One region of the Secundilactobacillus muriivasis genome, then DNA from elsewhere that is predicted to be linked to it. Evidence: riboswitches for the same ligand, from Rfam matches in the RefSeq annotation. Region 1 holds a riboswitch; the other holds the start of a gene.
The links. Region 1 has a riboswitch for cobalamin ahead of ACYVR3_RS08200 (1-propanol dehydrogenase PduQ). Riboswitches for the same ligand answer to the same signal wherever they lie in the genome.
Positions count from the first base shown of each region.

Region 2: linked by a shared signal. The riboswitch ahead of ACYVR3_RS15390 (DUF5776 domain-containing protein) and the one ahead of ACYVR3_RS08200 (1-propanol dehydrogenase PduQ) in region 1 are both predicted to bind cobalamin.

Region 1 covers NZ_BAABMI010000031.1:59,178-62,595, reverse strand. Annotated here, with positions in the region: gene ACYVR3_RS08205 (ANTAR domain-containing response regulator) at 1-220, opposite strand, end outside; gene ACYVR3_RS08200 (1-propanol dehydrogenase PduQ) at 408-1,547, opposite strand; adenosylcobalamin (AdoCbl) riboswitch at 1,960-2,118, opposite strand; gene ACYVR3_RS08195 (cob(I)yrinic acid a,c-diamide adenosyltransferase) at 2,267-2,827, opposite strand; gene ACYVR3_RS08190 (helix-turn-helix domain-containing protein) at 3,015-3,418, opposite strand, start outside.
Region 2 covers NZ_BAABMI010000085.1:14-3,431, reverse strand. Annotated here, with positions in the region: gene ACYVR3_RS15390 (DUF5776 domain-containing protein) at 1-2,148, opposite strand, end outside; cobalamin riboswitch at 2,457-2,644, opposite strand; partial or broken gene ACYVR3_RS15385 (beta-xylosidase family glycoside hydrolase) at 2,666-2,896, shown strand; gene ACYVR3_RS15380 (DUF4430 domain-containing protein) at 3,066-3,308, opposite strand.

The DNA.
Region 1 (3,418 bases):
ACTGATCTTCAACAATTCGTTTACCGGCCTTTAATCCGTCTAACAACGGCATCCGGATATCCATGATGACCAGATCTGGTTTCTGTCGTTGGCACACATCGATGGCTTCAAAACCATCACCCGCTTCGCCAACAACTTCATACCCTGCCTGTTCCAAAATATCCCGAATGTCTAACCGAGTAATCGGTTCATCATCAACAATTACAATTCGTTCATTCACGATAACCACCCCTTATCGCCATAGTTAAAATCAACTTTTCAGTTACTATCAGAAGCACATGGTTAATTATTGAAGCGTTTCCATTTATTCTGCCATGTTAGCTGACATTCTTGTTCCTATCAAGTAATAAAAAAATTACAATTCATCAACATTTCTCATTTAAGCGATTTTCACAATGGCGTTAGTTTTAAGAGTAGCTTGTCTCCAAAATCTTGATCACATCATCAACGCTTGGTACCCGAGGGTTAGCAGCCGTTGTACCATCCTTGAGGGCAGCTTCAGCAATTTCGTGCTTCGTTTGTTCGAAGAGGTCATGGCTGATACCGTAGTCTTGGAAAGTTGCTGGCATGTTCAGCTTCTTGCGGAATTGGATAATGTGGTTGATCAAACTGCGAACCGCAATCTTGGGGTTGGATCCGCGAATGCCAAGGAAGAGTGCTAACTTTGCATACTTGATGGCAGCCTGGTTTGGTGTTTCCATGATACCCTTTTCCATTTCAGCGTTGAATTCAATGATATGTGGCATGAGAATTGTGTTCAATCGACCATGTGGGATATGGTACTGGGCACCAGCTGCGTGCGCGATACCGTGATTCAGTCCCAGGTTAACGAGGTTGAAGGCCATCCCAGCAATACATGACGCATCATGCATCTTCTGGCGAGCCTCCAAGTCAGAACCGTCATCGCTTACCCGTTGTAGGTATTCGAACACCATCCGGAACCCCTTTTCTGCTAACGCGTCCGAGAAATCGTTGGCGTTAATTGAAACGTAAGCTTCCAAACAGTGCGTTAGGACGTCCATCCCCGTATCAACTGTGATATGTTGCGGTGCTGAAACGACCAAATTGGCGTCTAGCAAGGCAACCTTTGGTAAAATCTCATCAGTTACCAGCGGGTATTTGATCCCCTTTTCGCTGTCGGTAATGACTGCGAAGTTGGTCACTTCCGATCCGGTCCCACTCGTTGTTGGCACCGCAATCAAGTCGAGGTCGACTTCACCGTGTGATGCTTGTTTGGCGAAATACTTCATCGCCTTCGTTGCATCAATCGCTGAACCACCGCCAACAGCAACCAACAACGTTGCTTTGAATTCCTGAAGTGCGGTAATTCCTTTGGTAATCTTGGTAATTGGCGGATCAGGTTGGATGTCTGAGAAGATCGACAACTCATTCTTAGCTTCAAGATGATCGGTAATCTTACTCAAACTGCCTGATTCAACCATAAATGGATCAGTTACAACAAAGATCCGCTGATCATGGATGTCTTCCAAGCCGGATAACGCCCCGTCACCAGACCAGATCTGTGTTTTAAACTGTATTTTCTCCAATCGCATAACCTCCTTTACACTTTCGATTAATAAATAAAAATGAAAAAAGGCGCTTTAGGCCATACTAAATAGTATGAACTAAAGCACCATCGCTTTTTTGTGTACGCCATTGTACGAATTATCAATTTTATTTACGTATTAAATATAGCGCTTACACGAATTGGTGTCAACGTTTTTTTAGTGCATTAATATATAACTCACTAAATGATTGGGAAAGCTATCACAAGCAAAATTAAAGCAATTGCCGTCACTACGCGGTTAACACCTGTTCGCTAAAAAAATGAGCCTCAGGGGCTAACCCCAGCCTCGTTTGCCAACTTTTTCAATTAAAAAAGAGCCGCATCGCTGCGACCCCACCATAAACGCCATTGTTTACGTTACCCGCACCCCATTGTGCAGGTTGAATTGACATGAAAAACATTTCGCCTTTTCCACGAGGCAAAATGTCACTTCTCATAAGTAGATTACTAAAAAGATCTGACTGATAGTAGTATACCACTACTAATCACAGTGGCGGGACCGTACCGGAATCACACCGGTTTCCGTTTAGTAAGCCTTTTCATTCAATTGTTGTTCTTAGAATACCATTTTTATACAAATCTGTCCACTAACACTATTTTGCGCTACGATTACTTTTAGTACTTCAACTGGCGTTATTTGTTGATATGATAAGTTTTGCACAATTCACTAATTTACTAAATTAATAATTGGTCTAGTTATTAATGAAAAACCTGACCACCATGTTCATAGAAAACTTCAGGTGTCCCCTGTCGATAGTTAACTACCCGCGCCAGTGCGTAAAAATAGTCGGATAATCGGTTAATAAACTTCAACATCTCGCTTGGTAAGGTTACTGACCAATTCAGTGACACAATCTGCCGTTCCGCTCGCCGCGTGATCGTCCGGCATACCTGGAACAAGGCCGATTGTTCACTCCCACCAGGCAAGATAAACCGTTGAATAGCCGGTGGCTCGTCCTGATACTGATCAATCTTACTTTCTAACCAACCAACGTACTTTGGGTTAAAGCGCATCGTGTCATCATTGAGATTCGGATTTGCAAGATCACTCCCAAAATCAAATAAACAGTGTTGCAGCTGCAGTAGTTCTGCTTGAATATCTTGTTCCTTTGAATCAAGTTTGGTGGCAGCCAACCCAATGAAGGTATTTAATTCATCAATCGTGCCGTAAGCCCACACGCGGTCTGAATCCTTGCTGACGGTCCCGCCGCCAACCAGTTTCGTGGTGCCCTTGTCGCCAACTTTCGTATAGAGTTGCATCTCAAGTCCTCCTTTACAACTAAAAAAGGGGCACCAAATAACGACTCAACCCTGAGTCATCATTTGGCGCCCTTGCCAACTTATTACCGTCAGTATAGCGCTTACATCATTACTATTCAACCATCGTTATGAACCAAGGCTGACAAATTAAGCACTTAATTATAGGAAAACAATTTTTAAATTCAAATTATTTTTCTTCAGGATGCCGCTTCACATCCAACCGATACGTGATCTCCAACACCACCAGCGCGGCCAGCGTTACCCCGGCGGCCATGACCAGCTTAGTCACCCAACTCGTCCACTGCCAGCCAACAATTCCCGCGACACCCAACGCCACCACTAATAAAACGCCAGTCGTCAACATCAGCCACAGACGACGCGTAGACCATCGATTCACCCAACGTTCCCCAGTAACCGCCTCTTGAAACCGCTGAATGCGCTGTAAGACCGCAATGTTCAGCAAGCCCATCAGCATCACCAAACCACCAGCGATACCGTGCACCGGAATGACCAATAAAATCGCAATAAAAATCAAGTCGATCACCGTTGTCAATTTCACGATGGGTTTAATTTCGTCCATCACTTCTTGTT
Region 2 (3,418 bases), on a different contig from region 1:
AGTATTGGTTCCTGAAGGGCCGGCGTTAAACCCATTGATGCCGGTAACGTATGCAGAACTTCCAGAGCCAGAAACTGTGACGTTGAGCCCATTTTGTTGAGCTAACGCATACAAAGCATCTAAAGCGGTAGAACCAACTGGAATTGTGACATTGCCACTTGAAAGCACGCTGCCATTAGCGGTGGCTTTAACGGTTACCGTTTCAGTAGCCGTTGGAACTACTGGTGTAGGGGTCACTGACGTATTATTAGTAGGCAGCGTTGCCGTCGAGTTGGTAGTTGTGGTACTTGAGGTTGTTGAATCAGTAGTTGTAGGAGTAGAGGTTGATGTTGTAGAGGTGTTTATAGTTGTTGAAGGCGTAGTTGCTGTCTCCTTAGCCTTACTAATTTTAGTTGCCAAGACCAACTTCTTGTTAGCTGAAACATAACGATTGTTTGTTAATAAGAAGCGGGTTGTGTGGCCATAATTAACGACCTTTTTAACGGTTAACGAAGTATTCTTTTTAACGTGCCGTTTCTTGTCGGTTAATTTAACCTTACCGTATTCATTGATTCCCTTGGGGTTAATGACTTTAATCTTGGTTACTTTGGCCGAGTAGTAGGCGTTTTTAAAGTACTTCGATCCCGAAAGCGTGTAACCAGTTTTGCCACTCTTGGTGTCTTTGACTTTATAAACTGCCTTGCCTTGTTTGTTGGTTGTTTGACTGATGACCAAGAACATTGGGCGGTTAACTCGAGCTTGCTTTTTATAAGTCTTTGTAAGATTTGATTTTGTGAAATTCGTGTTTTTGTATAACTTAATGGTAGTTAGACCGTAAACAACTGAACCATTGACGCTTGGCTTTTTACTGGTAGTCGTTGAAGTTACGACCGGGGTAGTTGTAGGTGTGCTGATTGGCGCAGCGGTTGTTGCACTTGGAGCCGTCGTGGATACTGATATGCCACTATTTGGCACTATAATAGGAGCCGTGTGAGCGACAGTAACATTATTGATTTCAGCAACACCAGCGTTTCGATCGGCAATAGCTTCAGCACTAGTGTTATCAGCATTGATTTTGGCGGTATAGGTAGCAAGGATTTGGCTTACAGTGTTGGTTGCATTATTTTGATCAGTTGTGGTTGCCTGTGAATCATTACCGATAGCTTGTTTCTTTGTAGTAGCAGCTGTATTTAAACTGGCGAGTTCGCCTGGTTTGAGGGCTGCGTTTTGATTAAAAGCGAAAATTGAACCGATTCCACCATCTTTTGTAAATTTAGCTTGTTGGAGAGCAGACGTGCCTTCGTAAAGGAGAAATGAATCGCTTGGGGTGGAAGAGACCTTTTGATCAAGTAATCGTTGAATTGGTGAAACGTAATCAGTCTGATTATTCAGTGCGGAATAAACATTGGTACCCGCAGCGGCGAGAGCATTAGTTAAAGTAACATCGTTATAGTTGGTTTCTGTCTCAGAACTATCTGAAAAGCCACCATTTTTTTGATATAGTGTTTTTTCAATCGCAGAAATTGCATTACTAATGGTATCTTTAACGTTTGGCTGATCAGTATTCATTGAAAGTACTAATATGGCTTGGCCAGTTGGATCAAGAGTACTAGAGTATTCAGTCCCACCATAAGTGTAACTGTAAGTCCATGTTCCGTTTTTAGCTTGAGTAATCAATGCAGCCGTTAGCGTCTTTCTTGCGTTTTGCGCAGCAGTTCCATAATTGCCACTGCTTAGTCCTTCTAGATCGTTGACAATTGAATAAAAGTCAGTTGCATTGTTGGCATTATCGACGACCTTTGCAATGAGATCTTTACCTTCAACGTTCGCTGGATTTTTACCAATAGCGCTCAAGCCAATAATTGCAGCGACATCAGAAACCGCTTTTGCACCGGTATCGACTCCACTGATGGTCCTGTTGTTTTGAATAATTGTTTGATAAATAGCTTGAGCTTGAGCATCCGTAATTCCGTTAGAACTCATCGCTAAGATTGGTGCGTCCCAGGGGCCAAGTGAATCGCCCTTTTGCGCTGTATTATTAACCCCAGTTGCAATTGCGGAATCAACATCCGATGCTGTATCAGCCTTAGCAACGGAACTACCGCCGATAAATAACAGGAAGACGCCTAATATTAGCGAGATCCAATAAATAAGTCGTTTCTTATTCATAAAAACCCTCCTCAAAGTAAGTGAGCGGAGCAAAGCGATTAGAAACTGGAACATAAGTCCCCTTCGATAAAAATCCCTAGTTTTGGGGAATTTCTGTCAGAGATGCTTATGTGGAAGTTTCTACTTTGCGCAGCTGTCCTAAAAAGTAACCCAATAAAACTAAAACTACCCAACGAAAAAAGCCCAACTAGTTATCCTAGCGGGGCCGAGATTAATCATTAATAACTTAAATACAGATATTTAATGCACAGTAAATAAAATATCGTGTAGTAATGTCATTAATTGCCAAAGTCGACCCTTAAGATACTTTGCAATCAACATCATAAACGTCTCCTGACTCGATCTTGACCTAACACCTGTCCTCTTCCCAGGTTGATACCCAGTGAGTTGCGACGGGTTAGTTGATCTTACAGTAGCTAAGGGGCTGCAAAGGCTTTTCACCTTTTTCCGGTTTACGATGTTTCTTAACAGTGAAAATTATAACACGTTTAGTAAGCGTTTCCGACAATTTATTAAAAAGTGTAAGGTTCGTAAACAGAGTTACACTTATGAATACTCGTTTGATGGCGAGACCTGGCATGAGGTTCCGGTAACCTTGGATGCAGCTGTTCTTTCCGATGATTATGTCTTACAAACTTATGGTGGTTTCTTCACCGGGGCATTTGTAGGATTGGCAGCGGTGGACTATTCGGGTTATGATGCAACGGCCACTTTTGATTACTTTGATTATAAGGAATTAGACGAGTAGCCTGAGGTCAAAAAGGGTCGGTCAGGCTATGATAGAAATAAACAATAAAGACCGGGCTCAAAACAAAATGAGCTGGAAGCTAAGCAGACGAGATTGTCTGTTGACTTCCAGCTCATTTTAGGTTGCTTTATTTTTTCTACTAATAGGCTCTTAGGGTTCTAACACTGAATTAATAGCCCTTCGTCGTAAAGTACCAGTGAACACGATCGCCACTCTTCAATGGCGTTAGATTGGCTGCGTGATCAATAAACTTATGGTTAACGCTGAACATCCAACCGGAACCGGTTTTCACATCATTCTCGCGGAGACCGTTAATTCCGTTGATGTAAACGGAATGTCCCGGAATGTAGCTGATCTTTAATTTGGTCTGCTTGAGGACTGAAAAGGCGTTAGCGTTCTTTTTGACCCGCATGCTCTTAGCGTAGAATGTCTTTTTGTAGCCATCAACTCTTAGAAGCTGTCTAAAATCTCTTAAGTAATAGTGCTAAAAACGCTAAAACGACCATTTGCAGACTGGTGGTT